2 regions of the Yersinia sp. KBS0713 genome follow, and region 2 is predicted to be linked to the other one. Evidence: riboswitches for the same ligand, from Rfam matches in the RefSeq annotation. Region 2 holds a riboswitch; the other holds the start of a gene.

Region 1 (15,211 bases), 1.5 Mb from region 2:
GTTTTCCCATCGGGTCAGCCTGTCGCCAGCGGCTCTGATAGCTCAGCTTATCAATCCCCAGCATGCTCACCGCGTTTCCCCCGGTAGTAGCCCAAGATATAGAAGATCACCGCCGCACCCATGGAGCCTTGCAGGGTAAAGAGTAAGCTTTCGATTTCGCCGCTGGCCGGTTCATATAGCGGCGTGAACCACGGCTGATAGTGTGGTGCGGTGACCTGAATTAAAGCTTCAGCCTCGCCATCCGAGCCGCCATATTCGCCGCCGTGATTGATAAAAAACGGCAAGATCACCAGTGCTATCACCATCGCCAGCAGGATAAGGGTCTTTTTCATGTTAATGAGCCTCCGAGTGGATTAACTGGCGTTTGGTTAATTGGTCGTAAATCATCACTGTCAGCAAACCTTCCGCAATGGCTATCGGGATCTGGGTAATGCAGAACACCCCCATAAATTTGATAATCGAGCCGCTGACACCAAATTGCGGGTCTGGGAAGGCCAATCCGAGCTGAACCGAGGTGACAAAATAGGTGGTTAAGTCGGCGAGCATGGCGCACAGGAACACCCCAACATCACGGCGTAACCCCGCTTTACAGGCCAGTTTCCAGACCAGATAACCCACGACCGGCCCAATCACCGCCATCGACATGCCATTCGCGCCCAAGGTGGTCAACCCGCCGTGTGCCAATAGCAGCGCCTGAAATAGCAGCACAATCGCCCCTAATACCGCCACCACCACAGGCCCGAACAGAATCACCGCCAGCCCAACACCCGTGGGGTGCGAGCAACTGCCGGTCACCGACGGAATTTTCAGCGCGGAGAGCACGAAAATAAAGGCACCACACAGTGCCAGTAACACTTTTTGATTACTGTCTTCAGCCACAATCTGCTTTAAGCGCACCAGCCCCATAAACAGGCACGGCAGGAACAGCACCCACCAGGCCAGTGCCCACATCGGCGGCAAAAAACCTTCCATAATGTGCATCGCAAAAACATCATTCGGGGCCAGTGTTAACAGAATTGCCATCGCAACTCCGCTATACGAAAGTTTCTTTAACTCTTTTTCCATTTCCATTAGTTGCTCCAATCACTTTGGATATCGGTTAAAAAACTTAACTATCGGATATTTATTAGCTAGCGGTTATCCATTAACTCGTTGCTGCTTATTCACTAAAATGGTCGAGAAATAGGGCAATGGCTGGTCAGCGGCAATACTATCCAACTGACGCCAACACAGCTCCCCCGGTAGTGAGGCTTCCGCCATCAGCAGCGCATGGGGGAAGAGTTCCAGGCGGGCCAACAGCGCCTGAATGCGGGCGAAGCGGCCATAAACTTTCATCAATACCACGCAATCGTGATCGCGCAATGCCCGCTCCAGCTCCGCTTCCGGCGCGGTACAAGAGATAATCGCCAGCGACTGTTGATCCATCGCCAACGGCAAGGCCGCGCGGGATGCAATGGCGGCGAAAGAGGTCACGCCCGGAACAATCTCCAACCAATCAGGGCGACCAATGCGTTCTAGCAAAAATACCCAGGTGCTAAATAGCATCGAGTCGCCGAGGGTGATAAAGCCGACCTGACGCCCATTGGCGACCTCGGTTTGCAACTGCTGCGCCACCTCATCCCAGACCGCCTGCTTTTCACTATCATCGGCACTCATCGGGAAGTGGCAGGTACGAATTTCAGTGGTGGGTGACAAATATTCGCGCACGATAGAGAGTGCCAGGCTATCACCACCTTTGCGCCCTGCCGGGGCATAGAGCACATCGAGTTTAGCGACCAGTCGTGCGGCTCGCACCGTGATCAAATCACTGGCACCGGGGCCGACACCTAAGGCATAAAGTCTGCCGCTCATTACGCTGCCTCCTGCTGTTTTTGTTGTAGGGCGTGGTCTAGATGTTCCACAAACATTTGGCGAATCAAGGGGTTTTCACCTAATCCTTGCAGCCATGATTGAGCGCTGATACCGGCCGCTTCCAATTGTGAGCGCCATGAGTCCGGTTCGTCAGAGGCCATGTCGTTGATGGCGTGATCCCCTGCTACCAGCATCAGTGGCATCAAGTGCACTTTGCGCACCCCCTGCTGCTGTAGGCGGCTAATGATATGGCTGATCTCCGGGTAGCTCTCCACCGCGCCGACCAGCGCGGGGAAGTTCAGCGAGGCCATTAAGTGGTCAAGGCAGGCATAAGCGGAGAAGGCGAAATGGCTGGCACCGTGGCCCATAAACACCACCCGTTCATCCGCCGCCAGTGGTGGCATCTGCGCTCGCAGCGCAACCAGCAACTGTTGGTAATCGGCAAAGCTGCTCAGCAGCGGCGTGCCCAGCACCAGATGGTGGAAAAGGTCGCTGAAGGCGCGAACTTCATTGGCGACTTTTTCATATTCATCGCCGTTGATCACATGCAGTGATTGGATGGCGACATCCTGATAGCCCAACTCGGCCAGCTGTTTCAGGGCTTCACGCGGGTTATTGATCAGCAGGCCATCGCGCTTACGCAATTTGCGAATAATCATCTCCGAGGTAAAGGCGCGGAAAATATCGCGGTCGCTGTAAGCCGCCGCCAACTGCTGCTCGCAGGTATCAATATTCTTCTGGCGGGTCTGTTCGTAACTGGTGCCAAAACTGATCACCAACAGTGCTTTTTTCATTTTATTCTCCTCGTTGTTGCTGCCAGTGGGTCAGATGTTGGGTCAATTCATCTAATGAAGTCACTTGCTGCCCAATATGGCCCAAGTGCACGGCGGGCGGGCGGCACACTACAATGCAGGGGATATTCAGCGCCAGACAGGGGGCCACTTTCTCCTGATAGCCCCCCTGCACACCGGACTCTTTGGTGATGACCACATCCGGCTGGCAAAACTGATACAGCGCCTGATTGAACTGCGCACTAAATGGCCCGCGCAGCGCGATAATATTGTCCACCCCCAGCCCCAGCGCTTCGCACTGACTCAGCACCTCGGCGGTGGGCAGCACACGCGCTAACACTGTTTTACCTGTCAGCCGGCGCTGATACTCCGCCAGCTGTTTGCTGCCGGTGGTGAGCAGCACCCGTGGCCCCAGCGTCTGGGCCACGGCACAGGCCGCGCTTAAGCTATCGACTTTGTGCAGCAGTGGATGATTGATCGCGTCAATTTCACTTGGGCGCTGATAGCGAATCATCGGCACATTCGCCTGTGCACAGGCGGCGACCACATTGTCACTGAGCAGCTCGGCATAAGGGTGTGAGGCATCAATCACCCAGCGCACCGCGCGGGCGGTCAGAAAATCGGCCATCGCCGCCGCATCCATGCGCCCGACCAACACTTCGCCGCGAATATCACCCGCCAGCTGCCTGCCCGCATCAGTGGCGACCGACAGGCTATAGCGCTCGCCTGCGCCATCAAGCAATTGGCAAATCAGCCGTGCATCACTGGTGCCGCCAAACAGGTGGATCGCTGGGTGGCTGCTCGTCATAACCAATGGCCTATCACAGTGAATGCCCGCTCATAATGAGTAGCCCCTAGGGGTGATCATCAGCCCGTTGCGACAGTAGGTGGCCTGATTACCAACAATCACCAGACTGGTCATATCCACCGGCTCAAAATCCATCTCACCCAAGGTGGTTAGCCATTTCTCCTGTTTTTTACGCCCGGCCGCTTTCACCACCCCCACCGGCGTGGTCGCTTTTTTCCACGGCTGCATTAACTCAAACGCGCGCGCCAAATGCCCTTCACGACCACGGCTGCGGGGATTGTAGAAACAGATCACAAAATCGGCCTGCGCGGCAGCGATAATGCGTTTTTCAATCACTGCCCACGGGGTCATCAAATCACTCAGGCTGATATGACAGAAGTCATGCATCAGCGGCGCGCCAAGCAGTGAAGCCGCCGCGATACTGGCGGTGATCCCCGCCACCAGCCGCACTTCCAGCACCAACTGCTGCTGCGTGACCAACTCCAGCACCAGCCCCGCCATACCATAAATACCGGCATCGCCGCTGCTGATCAGTGCCACCTTATGGCCCGCTAGCGCCAGATCGATAGCCGCCTGACAGCGCTCAATCTCTTTGCACATGCCGGTTTTGATCACCTGCTTATCCATGGTCATCGACTTGACCAGATGGGTGTAGGTTTTATAGCCGACGATAATTTCAGCGTCCTGGATAGCCGCAATGGCCTCCTGCGTCATCATCGATTCACTGCCCGGCCCGATGCCAATCACGGTTAACATTAATGCGATACTCCCAGAGTGATGGTGACGCCCTGCTGACGCAGAGTATTGCCAACTAATTTACCGTCGCTCATTAGCCAGGCGACCGGTTGTGAAACGCTGCCGACACCCACCGTTTGGCGGACAAATTCAGAAGCAGGGAAACGTTGTTCATGGCGGCTCAGTTCGCCGACGCTGAACAGTTCGAATGGCACGCGCCAGCACTGCGCGAGCTGATGGAGCGCAGGTTCATCTTTTTTGATGGTGACACTGCCAATGGCCCGTAGCGCCATGAGATCAAAGTGATTTTCTGCCATTTGCTGTTGCAGCAGCTCCACCAGCGTTTGCAGCGAGGTAGCACGGCGGCAACCGATCCCCGCCACCACGCGGCGCGGCACCAGTTTGTAGACCGGCAAAGAGAGCTGTTGCCCAGCAGATAGCGGCAGGCTGTCGCGCAGGGTGATGCACACCAGGGCGTCCAGTGGCGGCAAATCGTCCAGCGAATCAACGGGGAGAAAGCCTCGGGTGTCGCAGCGCGTCCGTTCGGCCAGTAGCGGCGTGTCCCACCACAGCCCCACTTTTTGGTTGCTAACCAGCATTTGATTGACCACTTTGACCGCGTGGCGGAAATCCTGCATTTCGGCATCCAGCTGGTTTGCGAGGGTGTCCAGCGCCGCCATTTGGTTGACGTCAGTGGCGGTGGTAATCACCGGGTCTGCCCCCAAAATGCCCGCCAGATAGCGGGTTAGCGTGTTCGCGCCGCCGACGTGGCCCGATAGCAAGCTGATGACGTGCTGCCCGCGCTCATCAATCACCACTACCGCAGGATCGGTCATTTTGTCATTCACCAATGGCGCAATGACCCGCACCGTCAAGCCAATAGCCCCGACCACCACCAGCGCCGAGTACTGCTTAAACGCCTCGCGCATTGTCTCGCCAAAACTGCCATTGAACGGCAAGAAGCCCGGCTCCAGCAACTTGTCACTGGTAAAACAGCTCAGCGGTAAGTGGGTTTGTAAGCGCCGCGCCAGCCGCACCCCACCGGGGGTCAGGCAAAAGACCGCTATCGATTCAGGCTTGACGGTATTCATGGCTAAACCCCGCGTCATAAAGTTTGGAGTAGTGGTACTCATCCCCCAGAAAGGCCCCCACCAAAATCAGCGCGGTTTTATTGATAGCGGCGGCGCGTACCAACTCGGCGATATCTGTCAGGGTGCCGCGCACCGTGCGGCTTTCAGCCCAGGTGGCTTTGTACACCACCGCGACCGGGGTGGTGGCGGGATAGCCGCCGGCGATTAAGCGCTCAGCGACACTGCCCACCTCTTGTACCGAGAGGAAAATAGCCATCGACGTTTGATGCGCAGCGAAGGCTTCCAACTGCTCCAGTGGCGGCATCGGCGTGCGCCCCTCGATGCGGGTAATAATCAGGCTCTGCGCCACTTCCGGCACCGTGTACTCCACGCCCAGTTGTGCCGCTGCGCCGAGGAATGCACTGACCCCCGGCACCGACACAAAACCAATGCCATGCTCAGCCAAGACTTCACCCTGCTCACGAATCGAGCCGTACAGCGAGAGGTCACCGGTTTGCAGCCGCACCACCAACTTGCCCGCCTGCACCCCCTCCACCATTAGAGTGATGATCTGTGCCAGATTCAGGCCCGCACTGTCGTGGCACTCCGCCTGTGGCGAGCAATAGCTCAGCAGCTCGGTATTGATCAGCGATCCGGCATAGATAACCACCTGCGCCTGTTGTAGCAAGCGGTAGCCTTTTAGCGTGATCAGCTCTTTATCACCCGGCCCGGCCCCGACAAACCAGACTTTTTGCGTATCCCATGTTGATGCGGTATTAGGATGCTCAGACATTGCGCGCCTCCTTGTGGCAGGAAATAAGATAAGTAGGATTATTAGGTTTAAAATAGTGTCCGCTGCCCAGAGGCGTCAGGTTGGCGAGCTGCAACTGCACGCAATCCAACTGGCTAACCGCGCAGCTCTGTAAGTGGCTCAATGCATCATTTAGGTTGTTGAGCAGAATAAAGGTCAATACCAAGCGTCCATCGGGGTTGAGCATCATCAGCGCCCAGTCGATAAGCGCGGTCAAGTGGCCGCCGCTGCCACCAATAAAAATGGCATCGGCGCTATCTGGCAGGGGCATTGGGGCCACGCCGGCGATGATCTCAACATTGCGACACCCTAGCCGCTGGCGGTTTTCATGAATCAGCTCAAGGGCCGCTGGATTGCGCTCAATGGCCGTTACCCGTAAATCGGGGCGGCGCAGTGCCGCTTCCAGCGCCACACTGCCGGTTCCCGCGCCGACATCAATCAGGTGAGCGGCAGTGGTCAGCTCCAGCCGCTCCAGTGCCAGTGCACGTACCGCCTCTTTGGTCATTGGGACACTTTGCCCACGAAAAAAAAGTTCATCTCTCATTGAGGATCACCACCACATTCATGTCGTAACGGGCCGCCACTTGATCCACCGACAGGCGGTGAATACGTTCATTGGGCTGGGAGAGGTTTTCACCAATAATCAGGCTGCGGACGAGGCCGCGTTGTTGCAGCGCATCGGCTATGGCGCGCGGGCCGATAATAGCGTCGGTCACCATCGCCACTTTGTCGTGCTGGAATATCCAGTCAAAATCTGGCTCCCGCCCATGGCTGCTAGTGAGGAACAGGTCATTCATATCCAGCGCCACGCTGGCGCACAGATATTGGATGGCGCTAATGCCAGGGACGATATGCAACTGGTCGGCGCTGAAGTTCGCCGCCAGCAATTTGCCGATGCCGAACAGCAGCGGATCACCGGAGGCCAGCACCACAATGGCGCGCTGCTTATTGCTGTCCAGCCACTCCAGCAGGCCCAGCAGATCAGCATCCAGCACCCGGGTTTCGCGGCCATCACCGCTGAAGGTCGCCAGATGGCGTCTGCCGCCCACCAGCACCTCGGCCTGATCGATGGCCTGCCGCGCACTGGGAGTTAAATGTTTGGTATCACCAGGGCCAATGCCCACCACGGTAATCATCGTAGCGCCTCCAGGATCTCATCCAGTGGTCGGCTGCTACCCAGCACCTGATTATCGAAAGAGAATAAAATGGCGTCGCACTGTGGTGGATTTACCGAAAAACGCATCATCTCGGCGATTCTTTCACAAATGCGTTCAGCAATGCGGCTGTAGACCCCCTGCCAGCCCTGCGCTGCAATCAGCTCCATGGCGGCCTCGGTGGTATCACACTGATTAACCTCCACTAACAGCCGATGGGGCGCGCCCATCAGCGCCAGATTGGCCACCAGTGTTTCCATGCGTCCATCGGCAATATGGCTATGGGTGTGGAAGATACCGGCGGCAACTTTAACCAATTTTCCGGGGTGCCCCACTAACAGCACGCGGCGAAAACCCAGCCGCACACACTCTTGCAACATGTAGCCGACAAAGTTGCTCATGGTGACCACCCGCTGGCTATCCAACCCCAGATGCTCGCGGACAAAGCGCTCGCCGTGGTTACCCGGCACCAGAATCACCCGCTCCTCCCCCGCCGCCCGCTTCATCTCCAGCTCCAGCGCCAGTGAGCGTTTCCAGCTCTCCTCTGACATCGGCGTCACAATGCCGGTGGTGCCGATAATGGAGATGCCGCCGAGGATCCCCAGCCGCCCGTTGTAGGTTTTTTTCGCCCGCGCCTCCCCCTCCGGCGCAAAAATTTCAACTGTCGCGCCGCGTAATGGGCCGATAACCTCGCGCACCACCGCCTCAATCGTCTGGCGTGGGGTGCGATTAATGGCGCAGCTACCCACCGGCAGGCCAATGCCTTTGCGCGTGACTGTGCCCACCCCTTCGCCGCCACGCAGGGTGATTTCACTCTGTTCGGTGAGGGTCACGCGGGCGAAAATCAGCATACCGTGGGTGGCATCGACATCATCACCGCCATCTTTGCGGATCGCCGCCGTGGCTTGCTGGCCCTCAATCAGCGGCTGTTCGACATTCAGACTCAAGGTGATGCCGGATGGGGTGACAATGGAAATCTGATCAATCACTTGCTGGCGCAACACCATTAGCGCCGCCACTTTCGCCGCCGCAGTGGCACAAGAGCCGGTGGTGTAACCTTTGCGATACGCCTTGCCGTTATGCCAAATGCTATCCAGTGGCTGATTTTGCCGCTCTTGATTATCACTCAGGGCAATATCACTCATAGCGCCCCCCGCAACTGGTAGAGGATGGCATTGATGATGGCGGCTGCCACATTACTGCCGCCCTTGCGCCCCAGTGCCGCGATGCAGGGCAGGTCACTTGCCGCCAAGGCATCTTTGGATTCCGCCGCGCCGACAAAACCGACCGGTACGCCAATCACCGCCACCGGAGCCGCTTGCCGCTCCAGCAGGCGGAACAGCGCCGTGGGCGCATTGCCGAACACAAACAGTTTTTCGCCCACTTCTGCCAGCGCCACATCCACCGCCGCCATCGAGCGGGTGATGCCCTGTTGCGGCGCGCTCTCCACCACCCGAGGATCACTGATATAGCAGCGGCATTCACAGCCCATCTGCTTAAGTAGCGTCTTATTGATGCCGGACATCGCCATGGTGGTGTCGGTGTAGAGAGTGCAACCCCGTTGGATTCCCGCTGTAATCTGGGTCAGCACCTGTGGCGAAAAGTGCAGAATATCCAGCCAGTCAAAATCGGCCGTGGTATGGATAACCCGTTTGATCACCGCTTCGTGCATCTCACTGGCAAAGTGATAATCAGGCCGCTGCTCAGCAATGATATCGCCGATAATCACAAAACTGTTTTGCTCGATCTGTTGCGGGTTTTTTATATAATTCATCAGGTTATCCTTATTAAATGCCGACCAGCAGCAGGTGGATCAGAGCAAACAGTAAAAGAGCTAGCAGTGATGCCATTAGCATCAGATGGATGCTGCGCGGAATATCATTAAGTGCCACCTCACGCCGCTCATCACCAATCCAGAGTTTCTCTACCCGCTCGCCAAAGTAATCATTCGGGCCGCCGAGGCGCAGCCCCAGTGCACCGGCCACCGTGGCTTCTGACCACGCGCAGTTTGGGCTGGCATGTTGATAGCGATCGCGCCAACCAATGCGCAGCGCCTGCCGATAGTCGGCCTGAATCAACCACGCCGCCGCACTGAGCAATAACCAGCTCAGACGCGCCGGCAGCCAGTTGGCCAGATCATCCATCCGTGCCGACACATAACCGATCGCCCGGTATTTCGGGGTTTTGTAGCCGACCATCGAATCAAGGGTATTGACCGCTTTGTAGGCCATCGCCAGTGGCGGGCCGCCTAACATCAGGAAAAACAGCGGCGCAATCACACCGTCGACACTGTTTTCAGCCACCGTCTCCACCACCGCACGGGTGATCTGCGCTCTCTCCAGTTGCGAGGTGTCGCGCCCGACAATCCATGACAGCTTTTCGCGGCTCTGCGCCAGCGAGCCATGTTGTAGCGCATCAAATACCCGCAGTGCCGCGTCACTCAGACAGCGCCCCGCCAGCAGGGTGTAAATCATCCACACCTGCGCCAGCCAGCCGAGCCAGGGGTGAATGTGCGTTATCAGCGATAAAAAGCCCCAGCTCACCAGCCAGGTCACCCCCACCACCAGCAGCCACAGCACCGCACCGCCCCACTTCAGCGCCAGTTCGCTACGGCAAACAGCACGGATCGCCCGTTGCAGCAAGGTGATCAGATTACCAATCCAGCGCACCGGATGCGGCCAGTGCGGCGGATCGCCGAGCCAGTTATCGAGCAAGAAAGCAACAAACCAGGCGGCGAGGGTCATAGCAGGCTCCGGGCGGCACTTAGCCAGCCATTCAGTAAACCGGGGCGTTGGGCGAAATGGATATGCAGGTAACTGGCTTGGGTGCGCTGCACCTGATAGCCGCTTTGCCAGCGCTGGATTTCCATCCCATCGCGCCACTTGCTGCTATCAAATACCGGCGTCAGTGCGCTGGTAAAATCGGAATAGTGGAATTCATGGCCGCGCAGGATCTCGCCTTGCGCCGCCAATAAAGTGTCGCTGCGCGCCTCGGCCTGACAGTAACCAAAGCGGGCCAGCCGTTCTCCCATCCGGCTCTCGCCGGCCAAAATTCCCACCATCGGATGGCGCTGCCCCTGTTGGTCGGTTAAGCCATCGGCGAGATACATCAAGCCGCCACACTCGCCGTACAGTGGGATCTGTTGGCGGTGAGCCTGCTGTAACGCCCCGCGCATCGCCGTGTTGGCAGCCAATTTGGCGGCGTGGATCTCTGGATAACCGCCGCCTAGATAGATCATTTGGCACGCGGGCAACTGGTGGTCATGCAGCGGGCTAAAACGTTGGATGCGCACCCCAGCCTGCTCAAGCAGATCCAGATTATCGGGATAGTAGAAATTGAATGCTTCATCCTCGGCGAGGGCCAGGGTCAGGCCCTCAGCCAGTCTCTGGGGCGGTAATTCAGGTGGGGTGCCTGCGGGCAGTGCTGAGCAGTGGGTCAGCGCCAATAGCTGGTCGAGATCAAGGGTTGCCTCAATCTGCTGTGCCAGGCGCTGCCAGCGAGGGTCGCTATCGGGCGGCCGATTTTTACCCCGCATCGCCTCGCCGCACGGTTGCGCCGGGATCAGTCCTAGATGGCGCGATGGCAGCGCCACATCTTCCATCACCGGCAGACGCCCCAATACCGGAATACCGCAATAGTGTTCGATGGCGTGGCGCAGCAGCTGATAGTGATGGTCAGAATTGACGCGGTTCACTATCACCCCGGCAATCACCACATTGGGGTCAAACTGATTGAAGCCCATCACGGTGGCGGCAATTGAGGTCGATACCGCCCTGCCATCCACCAGTAAGATCACCGGACAGCCCAGCTGCTTGGCCATTGCGGCACTGCTGCAATAGTCGGGGTCAGTGCCGTAACCATCATATAACCCCATGACGCCCTCAATGACCGCCACATCGGCATGGCGCATATGCTGCTTATACAGCCCATTCAGGGTGGCGGTGGGCAACATAAAGGCATCAAGATTGCGTGACGTCACACCACTGACGGCGGTATGCCAGCCCGTATCGAGGTAGTCTGGCCCCACCTTGAACGGCTGCACCGCTAATCCGCGATTAATCAAGGCGCGCAGGATACCCAGCGTCATGGTGGTTTTGCCACATCCGCTGCCGGTGCCCGCGATAATAAAAGCGTGTTTGCCTGACCGTTGCATAAAAAATCCCGCCATTTCAAGCGGGATATGCAGTGTCAAAAAGGTGCGCCTACGCAACGTCACCGCTGCGCGCATCTGATGACAACCCGCTTCCCACCGAAGGAGTTGAATATCTTTTACCGATCTGGCTGGTCTTCTGGCTTAGCGTCACTCTCACCCGCAACCTTCCCAATCCGATGGATCAGTGGTAACAGCGGGTTCGTCAGCATCACAGCAGCGGGGGCTGCGGGGGATTGTCACCCCCTTCCCAGTTATGCTTTTGCGCATAACATGACCATTTCGATATATAAAAAATTGCTCTGAAATTAGTAACAAATCAATTTATCGCTCGGCGTCTGGCGGGGCGACTGTACCGCTGGGCACTCCGACGGCTCACGCCGTTTACGACCCATGCGGTACATTTCCCCACCTATCAGCTTTATCTGTTTCTGTTATTTAATTTCTTATTTAGTTATCTAATTTATCTCTTTATTTACACTGTTATAACAGTGTGTTTATTAATTGGTATCTTATTAGCGTGCCATAAAATTAATATACGCCTTTCTGTTCAGAAAAAATGGTGAATTTCCTTTTTTGCTGATGATTTTCTTGCACCCGCACAACAAAATATTGTCATAATACTCTAAAATAAGATTTAAAAACAGTAAGTTATGACACTTAACTCCTTTTAAAGGATAACAAAATATTGTCATTAATCATTTTAAATAGTTAATTTTTAGTTTGTTTTTTAAAATAGAAAATCAAAACGCGTGGCAAGATTGAATAATATTAGCTCAATGGCAGTTATTCCATTTCGCTGCGATCAGATGAAAGTGAACGAAATACCTGCGGTGTTACATTATAGGTCTGACGGAACACCTTACAGAAATAGCTGGTTTGCGAAAACCCCAGATTTTTGGCGATGCTGGCAATGCTCCAATCGCTGTGTTGCAGCATCTCTCTGGCATTAGCCATCCTTTGCTGGTTCACCCAGGCATTAAATCCGATACCCTGATATTTTTTAAATAATTTGCTGAAGTAATAGGGGCTGAGATAGACCTTGCTCGCCACATCTTCTAGCCGCAGCTCCTCCGACAGATGGGTATCAATATAGCGTAATACTTTCTTCATTTTGCTGTCATGTGGATGAACAGGCCGTATCTTGCCCGCCTCTTTGCTGCCCATATTGTCATTAATTACCACAAAATTGAGGTGCTTTTTCAGGCAATTTTCGACAATCAGCTTAAGTAAATCCGCCGAGGCGATCACCCGCGAGAAATCCATTATCGGCACATTATGAAACTCATCCATCAGTGCTGGATCCTGCTGCCAGTGGTTATCAACATTCAAAATATCAATTAGATAAACATCAGAGTGCAGCCGCACCTGACCACATAGAACAAAACCAACTAAATGGCCGGCAATCACCAGGGGGATAGAAAAATCCGTCAACCCGGCATGACAGCGGTAAATACATGGCTCATTGGATTTTGAGGCCTCAAGGCCACCGCAGCGATCACTCATTCGACAACGAAGGTGGTTAACCGGGTCCTGGCGCATCAATTGACAAAACGGGGTGAAATTAAATAAATCGGAAATCTCTTCACCGTGAATATTGACCACGACTACGGCCAACCCGGTTGCCTGAGCAAAATCCTGCGCGATTTTATTTATGAGCTCTGAGTTTAGAGAACTGGCAGAAATCATGATAAAACCTCTCAGTTAATTTTAATTTATTGTTATTGAATTTTTGTTTACTGCTATAACTCATCCCTGTGATGTTTAATGTGTTAACGCATTGTTATATTTCATTCCCGTTAGTTAGGAGAAAAAACCTATTTCCCTGTGAAGACTGACTCTCCTGTGAAATGAAGACAAATAACAGTTCACCTTACCAGAGTCATAATCTACAGGGGATAATAAATGATCCATTAAGGTAAATGGATCACGAAATTTCCTCATCTAACGATAGAGTGACAGTCGTAAGATGAGGAGACCGCGTTAACTGATATACAACTAATGAGTGGCTTCTTCATCCTCTAATTTACAGCTGTTACATGCCAGATTTTTGCCAATAAAGAAACGATAGACCGCTGCACCCAGGCAAGCACCAATAATAGGGGCCACAATAGGGATGATGAAATAGGGAATATCGCGGCCACCGGTCATGGAGATTTTCCCCCAACCAGCAAAGAAGGTAAATAATTTAGGGCCGAAATCACGCGCCGGATTCATGGCAAAACCAGTTAATGGGCCGGTAGACGCCCCGATCACCGCCACCAGAATACCAATCAACAATGGCCCTAATGCTCCACGTGGCACACCATTACCATCATCGGTCAGGGCCATAATTAGCCCCATCAGTATTGAGGTGATGATGATTTCAACAAATGCGGCCTGCCATACGCTAATAGCCGGTGATGGGAAGGTACTGAAAATACTGGCTAATTGCAGACTTTCCATGCTGCCGCGCACCATTTGATGTGCGGTTTCAAAATCAGTAAATAAGTTGTGATATAGCATATAGGAGAGTGCCGCGCCGCCAAAAGCACCCGCGATTTGTGCAATAGAGTAAGGAATGACTTTATGGCCTGGGAAGCAAGCAAACAGCCACAAAGCAATGGTAATGGCTGGGTTGAGATGAGCGCCGGAAATACCGGCGGTTAGGTAGACTGCCAGTGAAATCCCCAGCCCCCACACAATACATATTTCCCATAAACCAAAACTGGCCCCCGCCACTTTCAGTGCCGCCAGACAACTAATACCAAAAAATAAAAACAGCCCAGTACCGAGAAATTCTGCAATACACTGAGCCTTGAGTGAATCGTTCATAGAGTTACCCTGCTTGTGATTATTATGATCAATCTACCTAACAGTAGATGAAGTAATGCACGGCCCTTGACTCAGCCACTATAAAGAGGCGCAAAATGAAAGTGTTGTCGTGATTGGTGATTCATTAAATAAAAACTAAGCTCTCAATAACAAATTATTGTCATTACTGGCGATAAAATCAGGATCAACCCCGTGTAAATAGAGACTTTTATGCTTTATTCACCAATATGACTTTCTTGCTGTTTATTCTTTCTATTATTGTTATCAGGCTCGCACTTTTGCCGCTAACATCCCCACCCCCATCGCTTGATATTTAATGCGCACAGCCAGACACTTTATTTACTGGGCAGGCGCGTGATTAGCAAAATAAATATGCGCTGTCACCTACTTAATTGTAATTCTGAATATTCAATAACCAGTTATTACCATGAAAGAGAAGTGAAATACCTATAAAAAACACTCCATTAGCCCATTATGATGACAATATTTTGTTATTTAGTCGCTAACCATTCCTGCCAGTAAATTCAATACAGCCATTCTTTTTCATTGCTTGTTTGTATATTCGTTCTCAGCACGAACCTGACAATTCAATATTTCAACATGACATTTCAAGCCAGAACAAGGCTCCTGATATTCCGTCGAGGTATTTATGCAACAAGAAGCACTAGGAATGGTGGAAACCAAAGGGTTGACCGCGGCCATTGAGGCCGCTGACACCATGGTGAAATCGGCCAATGTGACGTTAGTGGGCTACGAAAAGATCGGCTCGGGTCTGGTGACCGTCATCGTCCGCGGTGATGTCGGGGCGGTTAAAGCGGCCACCGATGCCGGTGCCAGCGCGGCCGCAAAAGTGGGCGAAGTGAGATCAACCCACGTTATTCCGCGCCCGCATACCGATGTCGAGGCTTTTTTACCCAAGGGCCGGTTACCAAAGGGCAGCTTATCAAAGGGAAATAACGAATGAAAAGCAATGACCTGGTCGACCAAATCATGGCGCAGGTGATAGCGAAAGTCAGTGAGCACGCTC
Region 2 (15,211 bases):
CAACCGTCCCCTCAATCTGCTCAAACTCTTCGTTGTGGCGGATAACCACGCCGTTATTCCAGAAGTGGTACGAGAGGGCATCTGACATCTCCTGATCGAGGAAAGCCAGCAGGCGGTCGCGGGTATTAATCAAATCCACTTTGACACTCAAACCACGGAAGATCGATGCATATTCGCAGCCAATCACCCCCGCACCATAGATAATGACGTGTTGTGGCTCATGGCTGAGCTGCAAAATGGTATCACTGTCGTAAATGCGTTCGTGGGTAAAATCAACGTTTGCTGGGCGATAAGGGCGTGAACCCGTGGCAATGACGATGTTATCGGCGCGCAGTGTATCGCTGGTGCCGTCGGCATAACGCACATTGATAGTATTGGCATCAATGAAGCTGGCATCGCCGGAGAACATCTGGCAGTGGTTGCGATCGTAAAAGCCTTGGCGCATGCGGGTTTGCTGATTAATTACGCGATCCGCATGGTTTAAAATATCAGCGAAAGAGGAGCTGATGGTTCGGGCATTGTCGCTGTAGAGTGGGTTTTGGTTGAATTCTATAATACGGCTAACGGCGTGGCGTAAAGCTTTGGATGGGATAGTGCCCCAATGGGTACATCCACCACCCACATTATTGTACCGTTCAATCACGGCAACGCGGGCGCCTTGCTTGACCAACCCCATAGCGGCACCTTCACCGCCAGGACCCGAGCCAATAACAATGGCATCAAAATGGAAGTGCTGTTGCATGTAGGAGAGACCTATTATTATACAAAATTACAACGATATATTAACATCATCCCAAGCATAACCCAATCAACAATGGGTAAATCACCGTGATGGTTGCTGTAAAGCGGTAATTCCGTATTGGGATGATACGTTTGTATAACGGTTGTTACTATAAAGTTTGGTATATTGCTGACTATATGTCTTAGATTGAGAATTTGGATATCCCTTGGGCACGATTATGGGCGTCAGAGCACAACAAAAAGAGCGGACTCGTCGTTCCCTTATCGAAGCGGCGTTCAGCCAACTGAGTGCTGAGCGGAGTTTTGCTAGCTTGAGTTTGCGGGAAGTCTCTCGCGAAGCGGGCATCGCGCCGACTTCTTTTTATCGGCATTTTCGTGATGTCGACGAGCTTGGTCTGACAATGGTCGATGAAAGCGGCCTGATGTTACGCCAACTGATGCGTCAGGCACGTCAGCGGATTGCCAAGGGCGGCAGTGTTATCCGTACGTCAGTTTCTACATTTATGGAATTTATCGGCAATAATCCCAATGCCTTCCGCTTATTGCTGCGGGAGCGCTCGGGCACCTCAGCAGCCTTCCGGGCCGCTGTTGCGCGTGAAATTCAGCATTTTATTGCCGAGTTGGCCGATTATCTCGAACTGGAAAATCACATGCCGCGCAGCTTCACCGAAGCTCAAGCTGAGGCCATGGTCACAATTGTCTTCAGTGCGGGTGCAGAAGCGCTGGACGTGGACAGTGAACAGCGGCGACAGTTAGAAGAACGCTTGGTGCTACAACTGCGGATGATCTCCAAAGGCGCTTATTATTGGTATCGTCGCGAGCAGGAGAAGCTCGCTGTATCCCGCACTTAATAAGGAAAGGAAAATGATGGAACAATCTACCCCAAAAAAACAATCTTACCTTGAAAAGCAATCTCACCCGGAGAAACAGCCTCGCCGTGAAACGGGCACTCTGCTGTTGGCATTGATCACGGGTTTGGCCATCAATGGTTCATTCAGCACACTATTTAGCGCATTTGTCCCTTTTTCAATCTTCCCGCTGCTGACGTTAATATTGGCGGTGTATTGCTTGCATCAGCGCTACCTCAATTTTGCCATGCCGCAGGGGTTGCCAGTGCTGGCTGCGGCCTGTTTCTTGCTGGGTATTTTAGTGTACAGCGCCATTGTGCGGGTCGAGCATCCGGCGATTGGCTCCAACTTCGTGCCCTCTATTCTCAGTGTGGCGCTGGTGTTCTGGATCTTGTTTAAGCTAAAGGCGCGTAAATCGGCGCAGGCGAACACGGAATTTGAGTCAGAGAATAGCGATAACCAGCAGCCGCAGTAATTTTCGGGCGGCGTCTTTACGATCTGCCTGTTCTCTCCGCCGCTGGCACTCTGCCAATAACTTCAGGGCAACATAGCGTTGCCCTTTTGTTTATCTAGGATTCAGTTATTCGTTAGTCCCGCTTCTCCAACAAGACCCCGCACTCCATATGATGGGTATAAGGGAACTGATCGAAGAGCGCTAAGCGGCTGATTTTATGGGTGTGCTGCAACTGTTCCAAATTGGCGCACAGCGTCTCTGGGTTACAGGAGATATAGAGGATACGCGGATAAGCCTGCACCAATTTGACGGTTTCATCATCCAGCCCGCTACGCGGTGGATCGACAAAAATTGTCTCACAGTTATAGCTTTTCAAATCAATGCCTTTCAGGCGAGTAAACTCACGGACACCTTGCATGGCCTGAGTGAACTCTTCCGCTGACATACGAATAATTTGCACGTTATCGATATTATTCGCTGCAATATTGTATTGCGCCGCTGCCACTGAGGGTTTGGCTATCTCAGTTGCCAGCACCCGATCAAAATTACGTGCTAGTGCCAACGAGAAGTTGCCATTACCGCAGTACAGCTCCAGCAGATCCCCACTTGCATGTTGAGTGACATCGATCGCCCACTCCAACATATGAATGTTCACCGCAGCATTCGGCTGGGTGAAGCTATTCTCAACCTGACGATAAATCATCTCACGGCCCGCAACTGGCAACACTTCATCGATATAGTCATGATCCAACATGATTTTGGTTTTCGCAGCCCGCCCAATCAGTTGCAGATCAAAACCCTGCTCGCGCAGTTGATCTCGCAACTCCAGCGCTTTTTGCTGCCACTCTTCATCTAATTGGCGGTGATACAGTAAAGAGGCGATCAGCTTACCGCTCAGAGTCGATAAGTAATCAATCTGAAATAGCTTACGGCGCAAGATCGGCTCAGCCCGGATGGCGGTCATCAGGGCGCTCATCAGACGATTGATTAACAGACTGGCGACCGGGAACTGCTCGACCCGAATACGCTGCTTGGTCTGTTGGTCAAACATGATGTGGTAGAGGTCGTCATCATCGTGCCAAACGCGGAACTCCGCCCGCATACGGTAATGCTCGGCAGGAGAACGGAATATTTCCGGGGCGGGGGCCTGAAACGGCAACATCATTGCCTGAAGACGGGCAGATTTTTCCGCCAATTGGTGATCATAGCCGTCAGTCGGCAGGATGTTGGGAGTCATGTTTCTTCTCGTTTGGACATAAAAAGAGGGTTATTCCTGCGGATTGTAGGGAAAGTGGCCCTGATGTCCAGTTTTGTTATGCTTATTCTTCGTTCCAAGAATGGAAGTCTAGACATCCATTTTACTTAATCGTAACATTGCGGTCCGGCCTCATGCGGTACTTATACACCTACGAGTTAAAAGGGAATCCGGTGTAAATCCGGAGCTGACGCGCAGCGGTAAGGGGAAGTCACGGCGAAAGGTTGCAACAGACACTGTCCACCAGGATGGGAAGTCATCGCCAGCTCTGTTCTCAGAGATCCCAAGCCCGAAGACCTGCCGGTATTACGTCGCAATATTCGTGGTCGTCGCGTACTACCGGCCATGGCACTGCGGCATCCACCAATTGAGTTTGGATGCTTTATGACAATTAAAAAATATACGCTGCTCACAGCGCTCTCTGTGACGGCATTTTCTGGCTGGGCGCAGGGTAACAACACCACCGGTAACAATGACGAAATGGTGGTGACTGCCAGCCGTTTTAAACAGCCAGTCTCCACTGTATTGGCCCCCACGGATGTCGTGACGCGGGATGATATCGATCGCTGGCAGGCCAAAAGCCTCAATGAAGTGATGCGCCGGTTACCGGGTGTGGATATCGCGCAATTTGGTGGTTTAGGGCAAGGCTCTTCTATGTATATCCGCGGCACCGAAGCCCGGCATGTACTGGTACTGGTTGATGGTATTCCTCTGGCGCGTACCGGTATCATCAACAGTGTCGACTTCAATCAAATACCGATCTCTTTAGTGCAGCGAGTTGAATACATCCGTGGGCCGCGCTCGGCGGTCTATGGCTCAGGTGCGATTGGTGGTGTGATTAACGTGATTACGCAATCAGATAAAGAAGGCGCACAGATTAATGCTGGCGTCGGTTCTAAAGGCTACCAGCAATATGATGGCAGTGTCCGTCAGCGCTTTGGCGATACATTGGCGACGGTAGCGGGGGGGTATCAAACCACTAACGGCTTCAACATCAAACCGGGTTCAGATTACTCGGTAGACAGTGATCGAGACGGCTTCCGTAATAAAAACTTCTGGGCAGGGCTGGATCATCAGTTCAACCAAGCGTTCTCTGGTTTTGTCCGAGGTTATGGCTATACCAATAGCACGGATTACGATGTCGGGAGCACACCTTACCTCCCTGAATACAGTGGCGATAAAGAGCGGTTATATAACCACACTTATGATACCGGTCTGCGTTATGCAGCGGGCGCTTACTCTGCTCAATTAATTGCCAGCTACCAGAAATATAAAGATTACAACTACAGCAGCCAATATGGCCGCTATGGGGTGGCGACCACGCTGGATGATATGGAACAGCGAAATCTACAATGGGGCAACACTTATAGCTTCGAAAGTGCGACCCTAAGCGCAGGGCTTGACTGGCAGCAGCAGCGTTTGACCTCATCCAACACCACGATTTCTGACAGTTATAAGCGGGATAACACCGGCTTATACCTCAGCGGGCAGCAAAAATTTGACAGCGTGACGCTAGAAGCCTCGGGCCGTGCCGATAAAGATGAACAATTTGGCTGGCATGAGACATGGCAAACTGCGGCGGGCTGGGAATTCGTTCCTGATTACCGCGTGACCTTATCTTACGGAACGGGCTTCCTGGCGCCGTCGTTGGGCCAACAGTACGGCGCACAGCGCTTTAGCCCTCGGATTGAGCCAAACAGCAACCTTAAGCCGGAAGAGTCCCGCCAATGGGAAGCTGGGTTAGAAGGGGTGACCGGGCCGCTTGACTGGCGTTTGTCAGCTTATCACAACAAAATTGAAAACCTGATCGACTACGACTCAGATCCAGTGACCTATATTGGACAATATTACAATGTTAACTCCGCGACGATAAAAGGCGTGGAGTGGAGCGGAAACTTCGATACAGGCATCTTCACCCACCAGGTCACATTGCAATATATTGACCCGCGTAATGATCTCAATAACGAAGTCCTAGCCCGCCGCTCTAAACATCAGGCCAAGTATCAACTGGATTGGGCAATGTTCAATTTTGATATGGATGTGTCATACCAGTATTACGGCAAGCGCTACGACAATAACACCTCTCTTTATAGTGCGACTCAGCGTGAATTACCAAGTTACAGCACAGTAGACGCTTCGATTGCTTATCCCGTTACTTCTCATCTAACAGTTCGTGGTAGAATTGCTAACCTGTTTGATAAAGATTACGAAACGGCTTATGGCTATAAAACCGCTGGACGAGAGTATTACCTCACCGGAAGCTATAACTTCTAAGGTCAATACTGCTCCTCGCCCGACAGCGCTGATTTTTGACTCAGGTGTTGGCGGGCTATCTGTCTATCAAGAGATTCGGCAGTTGCTGCCGGATCTCCACTATATATATGCATTCGACAATGTTGCCTTCCCTTATGGGGAGAAGTCCGGTGAATTTATTGTTGAACGCGTCTTGGAAATTGTCACCGCGGTACAGCAGCGCCACCCACTGGCGATTGTGGTTATTGCATGTAACACCGCCAGCACCGTCTCCCTCCCTGCTCTACGCGAGCGCTTCGCATTCCCCGTGGTTGGTGTAGTACCCGCTATCAAACCTGCGGTGCGGCTCACCCGCAATGGTGTTGTTGGCTTATTGGCGACCCGCGGCACCGTTCATGCCTCTTATACACTGGATCTCATTGCGCGCTTTGCCACTGATTGCAAAATTGAGCTATTGGGTTCATCTGAGCTGGTGGAACTGGCAGAAAGCAAACTGCATGGCGGCGTCGTTTCTGTCGAAGCATTAAAGAAAATCCTTCATCCATGGCTGGCAATGCGTGAACCACCAGACACCATCGTCTTAGGTTGCACGCATTTCCCTCTATTAGCAGAAGAGTTAGCACAAGTATTGCCGGAAGGTACACGTATGGTCGATTCCGGTGCTGCCATTGCTCGCCGAACCGCCTGGCTGATCTCTTCTCAGGAAAATGTGGTCTCTTCTCAAGATGAGAACATGGCGTATTGCATGGCACTGAACACGGACACTGACGCTTTATTGCCCGTTCTGCAGGGTTATGGCTTCCAAACGCTGCAAAAACTACCAATTTAACGGCGTTTTGACCAAAGAAACAGCGGTTGAAAAGTTTTTTCAAATTAGGGGTTGCAGCCTGTCAGGAACTCCCTATAATGCGCCTCCACTGACCGGGAACAACGAAACAAACTTCGCCGGGTCAGGAAGAGAAAAGAACGCGTTTGAGTTCGAAAGAAATCAAATAACACCTTGACTCTTCAGCGGGAAAGCGTATTATCTGCCTCCCGCGTTACCGTAAGATTCGCTGAAAGGCCAACGGGTAACGAACGCTCTTTAACAATTTATCAGACAATCTGTGTGGGCACTCGCAAGACGATATCGAAGCCTGTTTCGGCAGGCAGAAGCAATATCAAAGTCTTGAAGAGTGACCAAAGCAGTACACATTTGAACTTCGGTTCGAATGCATATTTGCAGAAAGTAATCTTTGAGCATCGCTACTTCGGTAGCAAATCAAACAAATCTTAAATTGAAGAGTTTGATCATGGCTCAGATTGAACGCTGGCGGCAGGCCTAACACATGCAAGTCGAGCGGCAGCGGGAAGTAGTTTACTACTTCGCCGGCGAGCGGCGGACGGGTGAGTAATGTCTGGGGATCTGCCTGATGGAGGGGGATAACTACTGGAAACGGTAGCTAATACCGCATGACCTCGTAAGAGCAAAGTGGGGGACCTTCGGGCCTCACGCCATCGGATGAACCCAGATGGGATTAGCTAGTAGGTGGGGTAATGGCTCACCTAGGCGACGATCCCTAGCTGGTCTGAGAGGATGACCAGCCACACTGGAACTGAGACACGGTCCAGACTCCTACGGGAGGCAGCAGTGGGGAATATTGCACAATGGGCGCAAGCCTGATGCAGCCATGCCGCGTGTGTGAAGAAGGCCTTCGGGTTGTAAAGCACTTTCAGCGAGGAGGAAGGCAGTCGTGTTAATAGCACGATTGATTGACGTTACTCGCAGAAGAAGCACCGGCTAACTCCGTGCCAGCAGCCGCGGTAATACGGAGGGTGCAAGCGTTAATCGGAATTACTGGGCGTAAAGCGCACGCAGGCGGTTTGTTAAGTCAGATGTGAAATCCCCGCGCTTAACGTGGGAACTGCATTTGAAACTGGCAAGCTAGAGTCTTGTAGAGGGGGGTAGAATTCCAGGTGTAGCGGTGAAATGCGTAGAGATCTGGAGGAATACCGGTGGCGAAGGCGGCCCCCTGGACAAAGACTGACGCTCAGGTGCGAAAGCGTGGGGAGCAAACAGGATTAGATACCCTGGTAGTCCACGCTGTAAACGATGTCGACTTGGAGGTTGTGCCCTTGAGGCGTGGCTTCCGGAGCTAACGCGTTAAGTCGACCGCCTGGGGAGTACGGCCGCAAGGTTAAAACTCAAATGAATTGACGGGGGCCCGCACAAGCGGTGGAGCATGTGGTTTAATTCGATGCAACGCGAAGAACCTTACCTACTCTTGACATCCACAGAACTTAGCAGAGATGCTTCGGTGCCTTCGGGAACTGTGAGACAGGTGCTGCATGGCTGTCGTCAGCTCGTGTTGTGAAATGTTGGGTTAAGTCCCGCAACGAGCGCAACCCTTATCCTTTGTTGCCAGCACGTAATGGTGGGAACTCAAGGGAGACTGCCGGTGACAAACCGGAGGAAGGTGGGGATGACGTCAAGTCATCATGGCCCTTACGAGTAGGGCTACACACGTGCTACAATGGCAGATACAAAGTGAAGCGAACTCGCGAGAGCAAGCGGACCACATAAAGTCTGTCGTAGTCCGGATTGGAGTCTGCAACTCGACTCCATGAAGTCGGAATCGCTAGTAATCGTAGATCAGAATGCTACGGTGAATACGTTCCCGGGCCTTGTACACACCGCCCGTCACACCATGGGAGTGGGTTGCAAAAGAAGTAGGTAGCTTAACCTTCGGGAGGGCGCTTACCACTTTGTGATTCATGACTGGGGTGAAGTCGTAACAAGGTAACCGTAGGGGAACCTGCGGTTGGATCACCTCCTTACCTCACGATACGCATTGCGCAGTGTCCACACAGATTGTCTGATGAATGTAATGAGCAAGGTAACCTGCTGTAGATGGGTGAGACGCGCACCGCAAAATCGAGTGTTGACTGCATCAGTCGCTCGGATTTGCAGGCAAATTCTCGCCTCTACACGAAATTCTCGAAGCAGTGCTTCGAGAGTCAAATTTCGTGTCCCCATCGTCTAGAGGCCTAGGACACTGCCCTTTCACGGCTGTAACAGGGGTTCGAATCCCCTTGGGGACGCCAATCCGATAATGTGTGAAAGACATTATCAACCGGTTCTTTATGAACTAAAAAATAACTTAAAGATGACTTTAACGAGTCGTGTTTAAGATATTGCTCTTTAACAATCTGGAACAAGCTGAAAATTGAAACAATACAGCTGAAACTTATCTCTCCGTAGATGTACTGAGATAAGGAGTAGCCTGTATTAGAGTCTCTCAAATAATCGCAACGCAAAGGGTCTGCAAAGACACCTTCGGGTTGTGAGGTTAAGCGACTAAGCGTACACGGTGGATGCCTAGGCAGTCAGAGGCGATGAAGGGCGTGCTAATCTGCGAAAAGCGTCGGTAAGCTGATATGAAGCGTTACAACCGACGATACCCGAATGGGGAAACCCAGTGCAATTCGTTGCACTATTGCATGGTGAATACATAGCCATGCAAGGCGAACCGGGGGAACTGAAACATCTAAGTACCCCGAGGAAAAGAAATCAACCGAGATTCCCCCAGTAGCGGCGAGCGAACGGGGAAGAGCCCAGAGTCTGAATCAGTTTATGTGTTAGTGGAAGCGTCTGGAAAGTCGCACGGTACAGGGTGATAGTCCCGTACACAAAAATGCATATTCTGTGAACTCGATGAGTAGGGCGGGACACGTGACATCCTGTCTGAATATGGGGGGACCATCCTCCAAGGCTAAATACTCCTGACTGACCGATAGTGAACCAGTACCGTGAGGGAAAGGCGAAAAGAACCCCGGCGAGGGGAGTGAAATAGAACCTGAAACCGTGTACGTACAAGCAGTGGGAGCACCTTCGTGGTGTGACTGCGTACCTTTTGTATAATGGGTCAGCGACTTATATTTTGTAGCAAGGTTAACCGAATAGGGGAGCCGTAGGGAAACCGAGTCTTAACTGGGCGTCTAGTTGCAAGGTATAGACCCGAAACCCGGTGATCTAGCCATGGGCAGGTTGAAGGTTGGGTAACACTAACTGGAGGACCGAACCGACTAATGTTGAAAAATTAGCGGATGACTTGTGGCTGGGGGTGAAAGGCCAATCAAACCGGGAGATAGCTGGTTCTCCCCGAAAGCTATTTAGGTAGCGCCTCGTGACTCATCTTCGGGGGTAGAGCACTGTTTCGGCTAGGGGGTCATCCCGACTTACCAAACCGATGCAAACTCCGAATACCGAAGAATGTTATCACGGGAGACACACGGCGGGTGCTAACGTCCGTCGTGAAGAGGGAAACAACCCAGACCGCCAGCTAAGGTCCCAAAGTCATGGTTAAGTGGGAAACGATGTGGGAAGGCACAGACAGCCAGGATGTTGGCTTAGAAGCAGCCATCATTTAAAGAAAGCGTAATAGCTCACTGGTCGAGTCGGCCTGCGCGGAAGATGTAACGGGGCTAAACCATGCACCGAAGCTGCGGCAGCGAACGTATCACCCAAGACAATTTGATGATGTGGATAATGATTGACGGAGCACAGCGACGTCAATGCGTCCAATAAAGTCGAGTTGGCTTAGGGATACGTTCGTTGGGTAGGGGAGCGTTCTGTAAGCCGTTGAAGGTGACCTGTGAGGGTTGCTGGAGGTATCAGAAGTGCGAATGCTGACATAAGTAACGATAATGCGGGTGAAAAACCCGCACGCCGGAAGACCAAGGGTTCCTGTCCAACGTTAATCGGGGCAGGGTGAGTCGACCCCTAAGGCGAGGCTGAAAAGCGTAGTCGATGGGAAACAGGTTAATATTCCTGTACTTGGTGTTACTGCGAAGGGGGGACGGAGAAGGCTAGGCTAGCCGGGCGACGGTTGTCCCGGTTTAAGCATGTAGGCGGAGTGACCAGGTAAATCCGGTTGCTTATCAACGCTGAGGTGTGATGACGAGCCACTACGGTGGTGAAGTAGTTGATGCCAAGCTTCCAGGAAAAGCCTCTAAGCATCAGGTAACATTAAATCGTACCCCAAACCGACACAGGTGGTCAGGTAGAGAATACTCAGGCGCTTGAGAGAACTCGGGTGAAGGAACTAGGCAAAATGGTGCCGTAACTTCGGGAGAAGGCACGCTGGCGCTAGGTGAAGAGACTTGCTCTCGGAGCTGAAGCCAGTCGCAGATACCAGCTGGCTGCAACTGTTTAATAAAAACACAGCACTGTGCAAACACGAAAGTGGACGTATACGGTGTGACGCCTGCCCGGTGCTGGAAGGTTAATTGATGGGGTCAGCCGCAAGGCGAAGCTCTTGATCGAAGCCCCAGTAAACGGCGGCCGTAACTATAACGGTCCTAAGGTAGCGAAATTCCTTGTCGGGTAAGTTCCGACCTGCACGAATGGCGTAATGATGGCCAGGCTGTCTCCACCCGAGACTCAGTGAAATTGAACTCGCTGTGAAGATGCAGTGTACCCGCGGCAAGACGGAAAGACCCCGTGAACCTTTACTATAGCTTGACACTGAACATTGAGCCTTGATGTGTAGGATAGGTGGGAGGCATTGAAGTGTGGACGCCAGTCTGCATGGAGCCAACCTTGAAATACCACCCTTTAATGTTTGATGTTCTAACTCGGCCCCATAATCTGGGGTGAGGACAGTGTCTGGTGGGTAGTTTGACTGGGGCGGTCTCCTCCCAAAGAGTAACGGAGGAGCACGAAGGTTAGCTAATCACGGTCGGACATCGTGAGGTTAGTGCAAAGGCATAAGCTAGCTTGACTGCGAGAGTGACGGCTCGAGCAGGTACGAAAGTAGGTCTTAGTGATCCGGTGGTTCTGAATGGAAGGGCCATCGCTCAACGGATAAAAGGTACTCCGGGGATAACAGGCTGATACCGCCCAAGAGTTCATATCGACGGCGGTGTTTGGCACCTCGATGTCGGCTCATCACATCCTGGGGCTGAAGTAGGTCCCAAGGGTATGGCTGTTCGCCATTTAAAGTGGTACGCGAGCTGGGTTTAGAACGTCGTGAGACAGTTCGGTCCCTATCTGCCGTGGGCGTTGGAAGATTGAGAGGGGCTGCTCCTAGTACGAGAGGACCGGAGTGGACGAATCACTGGTGTTCGGGTTGTCATGCCAATGGCATTGCCCGGTAGCTAAATTCGGAAGAGATAACCGCTGAAAGCATCTAAGCGGGAAACTTGCCTCGAGATGAGTCTTCCCTGGGGCTTTAAGCCCCCTGAAGGAACGTTAAAGACTATGACGTTGATAGGCTGGGTGTGTAAGTGCAGCGATGCATTGAGCTAACCAGTACTAATGATCCGTGAGGCTTAACCTTACAACACCAAAGGTGTTTTGGTGGTTTGAGAGAGAGATTTTCAGCGAAGTTCCGAGATTGGACTGACTGGCTGCACGATATATTATTGTGAAGCGGGTGAGTTAAAACAGAATTTGCCTGGCGGCCATAGCGCGGTGGTCCCACCTGATCCCATGCCGAACTCAGAAGTGAAACGCCGTAGCGCCGATGGTAGTGTGGGGTCTCCCCATGCGAGAGTAGGACACTGCCAGGCATCAAACACGAGTTATCAGAGTGACATCTGGTAACTGACAAAATCGCCAGAAGCGGTTTTGCACAGCGCGGAGCGCTGGCCCTGTAAGGGGTAAGTATCGGGAAGATACACGTAAAAGAATCGGTGGAGCGGTAGTTCAGTTGGTTAGAATACCTGCCTGTCACGCAGGGGGTCGCGGGTTCGAGCCCCGTCCGTTCCGCCACTTATTTAAATTATGCCTGCTTATGTTAGCAGGCATAATGTTAAGCGCAATTTAGGGGCGTAGCTCAGTTGGTAGAGCACCGGTCTCCAAAACCGGGTGTCGCGAGTTCGAGTCTCTCCGCCCCTGCCATATAAATAACCCTTCGCGAAAGCGAGGGGTTTTTTTATGTCAAAAAATCAAAGCCTATGCACGGTATTTGGTCATCGTCATGACTTCATGTTTTACTAGATAGCTGCTGAAGGGTTATTCAGCTCGATTATAAAGCGATTCATCACCTGTCAGCTGCTCCAAATTAGTGAACAGAAACATGAGCCTTCAATTTTTCGTCCATAATCACACCTGTTTCTGATGCTTAATCAAACAGTTGAAATTAGCTAATGACACTAATTTCTGTGTAGGTACTAAAATTGTCGTTTCGGCTGGGAGTCATGACTCCCACACTATTTTTACTCCTTCTTTTCAGCGCTGTAATGGCTGCTACTCTTCTATTTTTGTCTTATATCTCCCAATTGTTTTGGTTAATCCAGCAAATAGCCTCTGTGTGAGCGCTCCACTTATTGATCCTATTTCTTCTTTAGCCACCACAAAACTTAAGAAGGTAACGTTCCCAATGTATACCTATTTGGCTGAATTTATGTACAAAACGATTGTTATTCTGTGGTGTGACGTTGCTCATTATTACTTTTACAAAATGTACTAAAACTAATTAACATTTTAGCTATCGGGAAGCTCACCTTAAAAAATATTATCTGTTTTTCGAACGACATTATCTGCAAATTAGCCGAACTTCAGGGCAGTTAATAACCTGAATGATTATCTGAACTGTTCTGCGGAATGGGAATGAATCAACGGCCCGACGATGGCAAGTGAGGAGAATAAATATGTACAGGCGTTTACTGTTAGCAGCAGCTGTAACAACAGCAATGTGTAGTGCAGTCCAGGCGGCTCCGTTAGTCGTGGGTTTCTCTCAAATAGGTTCAGAATCTGGTTGGCGCTCTGCGGAAACTAAGGTTTCTAAACAAGAAGCGGAAAAACGCGGGATAACATTAAAAATAGCGGATGCTCAACAAAAACAAGAAAACCAAATAAAAGCAGTGAGATCCTTTATCGCTCAGGGTGTTGATGCCATTTTTATTGCGCCAGTGGTTGCAACGGGTTGGACACCAGTATTACAGGAAGCGAAAGAGGCCAAAATCCCGGTATTCCTGCTCGACCGTATGATTGAAGTCAATGACCCTTCTTTATACACAGCCGCCGTAGCTTCAGATAGCGTTTATGAAGGTAAGGTTGCGGGTGAGTGGCTCTTGAAGGATGTGGCAGGCAAGCCTTGTAATGTCGTTGAACTGCAAGGCACCGTGGGTTCTAGCGTGGCCATTAACCGTAAAAAAGGTTTCGCTGATGGGATAGCTTCAGCACCTAACGTGAAAATTATCCGCTCTCAATCCGGGGATTTCACGCGCAGTAAGGGTAAAGAAGTGATGGAGAGCTTCATCAAGGCGGAGCAAAACGGCAAGAATATCTGCGCTGTTTATGCGCATAACGATGACATGGCGATTGGTGCCATTCAAGCCATTAAAGAAGCGGGCCTGAAACCCGGTACAGAAATCAAAATCGTCTCTATCGACGGTGTACCTGACATTTTTAAAGCAATGAGTAGCGGCGAAGCAAACGCTACCGTCGAGTTAACGCCAAATATGGCGGGTCCGGCTTTCGACGCATTAATCGCACTGAAGAAAGACGGGACTCAACCGCCTAAATTTATCCAGACAGAATCTCGCCTGCTACAGCCTGACACGGCCAAACAGGAGTATGAATCTAAGAAAAGCCTAGGTTATTGATTCAAAGGCGGGGCTTGCTCCGCCTACTTTCGTCACCTGTATTTGGGCAATATCTGAGTCGTTTTTGAGCATAGGTACATCTGATGGAAACACTGCTAGAAGTCCGCGGCTTGTCGGTTGAATTTCCGGGTGTTAAGGCATTGGACTCTGTCGATTTTTCTCTGCATCGCGGTGAAGTTGTCGCCTTGTTGGGGGAGAATGGTGCAGGGAAATCGACATTAATCAAAGCATTAACTGGGGTCTATAAGCGCAGCGCCGGTGAGGTCTATTTGGACGGTAAGGCTATTTGTCCAATTGATACGGCTGATGCTCAAAAAATGGGGATTGGTACTGTTTATCAAGAAGTTAACTTACTGCCCAACATATCGGTTGCGGCTAATCTCTTTATTGGCCGGGAGCCATTACGCTGGGGAATGATTGATCACCGGACGATGAACCGGCAGGCGGAGAAGCTACTGACCGGTTATGGCTTAGCATTAGATGTGCAGCAGCCTTTAGCGAACTTTTCTATTGCGATACAACAAATTGTCGCGATTGCCCGCGCCGTTGATCTCTCAGCAAAAGTTCTGATTTTGGATGAACCGACGGCCAGTTTGGACGCCAAAGAAGTCAGTATGTTACTGGATATTTTACGTCAGTTACGAGACCAAGGCATCGGCATGGTATTCGTGACCCATTTCCTCGATCAGGTCTATCGGATCAGTGATCGCATCACCGTTTTTCGTAATGGCAAACTCGTCGGCACGAAAACTGCCGCAGAACTTCCCCGCATTGAGTTGGTACAGATGATGCTGGGCCACAGTTTTGATGAGCAATTACTGAAACGCGGTGAACATAATATTACGGCAAGTAACCCATTGGTTGAGTTTAAAAACTATGGTCGACGGGGTGTGGTTGAAAGTTTTGATTTATCGGTTTCTCCTGGTGAAATTGTTGGTCTGGCGGGGTTATTAGGCTCAGGACGTACCGAAACCGCACAGCTAATTTTCGGTGTCACCACACCGGATACCGGCGAAGCCAAAATTCAGGGCAAGCCGGTCAAAATCAGAACCCCCCGGAAAGCATCAA

The links. A riboswitch is a leader RNA that binds a small molecule or an ion and turns the genes downstream of it on or off. The one in region 2 is predicted to bind cobalamin.
Positions count from the first base shown of each region.
Region 1: linked by a shared signal. The riboswitch ahead of FFE93_RS13415 (cobyrinate a,c-diamide synthase) and the one ahead of btuB (TonB-dependent vitamin B12 receptor BtuB) in region 2 are both predicted to bind cobalamin.

Region 1 covers NZ_CP042173.1:2,790,890-2,806,100, forward strand. The annotation lists gene FFE93_RS13345 (energy-coupling factor ABC transporter transmembrane protein) at 1-64, opposite strand, end outside; gene FFE93_RS13350 (energy-coupling factor ABC transporter substrate-binding protein) at 51-332, opposite strand; gene cbiM (cobalt ECF transporter S component CbiM) at 334-1,071, opposite strand; gene FFE93_RS13360 (cobalt-factor II C(20)-methyltransferase) at 1,138-1,851, opposite strand; gene cbiK (sirohydrochlorin cobaltochelatase) at 1,851-2,645, opposite strand; gene FFE93_RS13370 (cobalt-precorrin-6A reductase) at 2,647-3,450, opposite strand; gene FFE93_RS13375 (precorrin-3B C(17)-methyltransferase) at 3,481-4,206, opposite strand; gene cbiG (cobalt-precorrin 5A hydrolase) at 4,206-5,276, opposite strand; gene FFE93_RS13385 (cobalt-precorrin-4 methyltransferase) at 5,257-6,048, opposite strand; gene FFE93_RS13390 (decarboxylating cobalt-precorrin-6B (C(15))-methyltransferase) at 6,041-6,610, opposite strand; gene FFE93_RS13395 (cobalt-precorrin-7 (C(5))-methyltransferase) at 6,600-7,202, opposite strand; gene cbiD (cobalt-precorrin-5B (C(1))-methyltransferase CbiD) at 7,199-8,365, opposite strand; gene FFE93_RS13405 (cobalt-precorrin-8 methylmutase) at 8,362-8,994, opposite strand; gene cbiB (adenosylcobinamide-phosphate synthase CbiB) at 9,008-9,964, opposite strand; gene FFE93_RS13415 (cobyrinate a,c-diamide synthase) at 9,961-11,373, opposite strand; cobalamin riboswitch at 11,482-11,667, opposite strand; gene pocR (transcriptional regulator PocR) at 12,157-13,059, opposite strand; gene pduF (propanediol diffusion facilitator PduF) at 13,369-14,184, opposite strand; gene pduA (propanediol utilization microcompartment protein PduA) at 14,834-15,148, shown strand; gene pduB (propanediol utilization microcompartment protein PduB) at 15,145-15,211, shown strand, end outside.
Region 2 covers NZ_CP042173.1:4,303,885-4,319,095, reverse strand. The annotation lists gene sthA (Si-specific NAD(P)(+) transhydrogenase) at 1-742, opposite strand, end outside; gene fabR (HTH-type transcriptional repressor FabR) at 960-1,592, shown strand; gene FFE93_RS20455 (YijD family membrane protein) at 1,609-2,064, shown strand; gene trmA (tRNA (uridine(54)-C5)-methyltransferase TrmA) at 2,177-3,280, opposite strand; cobalamin riboswitch at 3,409-3,618, shown strand; gene btuB (TonB-dependent vitamin B12 receptor BtuB) at 3,683-5,572, shown strand; gene murI (glutamate racemase) at 5,517-6,380, shown strand; rRNA gene FFE93_RS20430 (16S ribosomal RNA) at 6,826-8,368, shown strand; tRNA gene FFE93_RS20425 (tRNA-Glu) at 8,560-8,635, shown strand; rRNA gene FFE93_RS20420 (23S ribosomal RNA) at 8,879-11,871, shown strand; rRNA gene rrf (5S ribosomal RNA) at 11,988-12,103, shown strand; tRNA gene FFE93_RS20410 (tRNA-Asp) at 12,229-12,305, shown strand; tRNA gene FFE93_RS20405 (tRNA-Trp) at 12,359-12,434, shown strand; gene ytfQ (galactofuranose ABC transporter, galactofuranose-binding protein YtfQ) at 13,187-14,143, shown strand; gene ytfR (galactofuranose ABC transporter, ATP-binding protein YtfR) at 14,227-15,211, shown strand, end outside.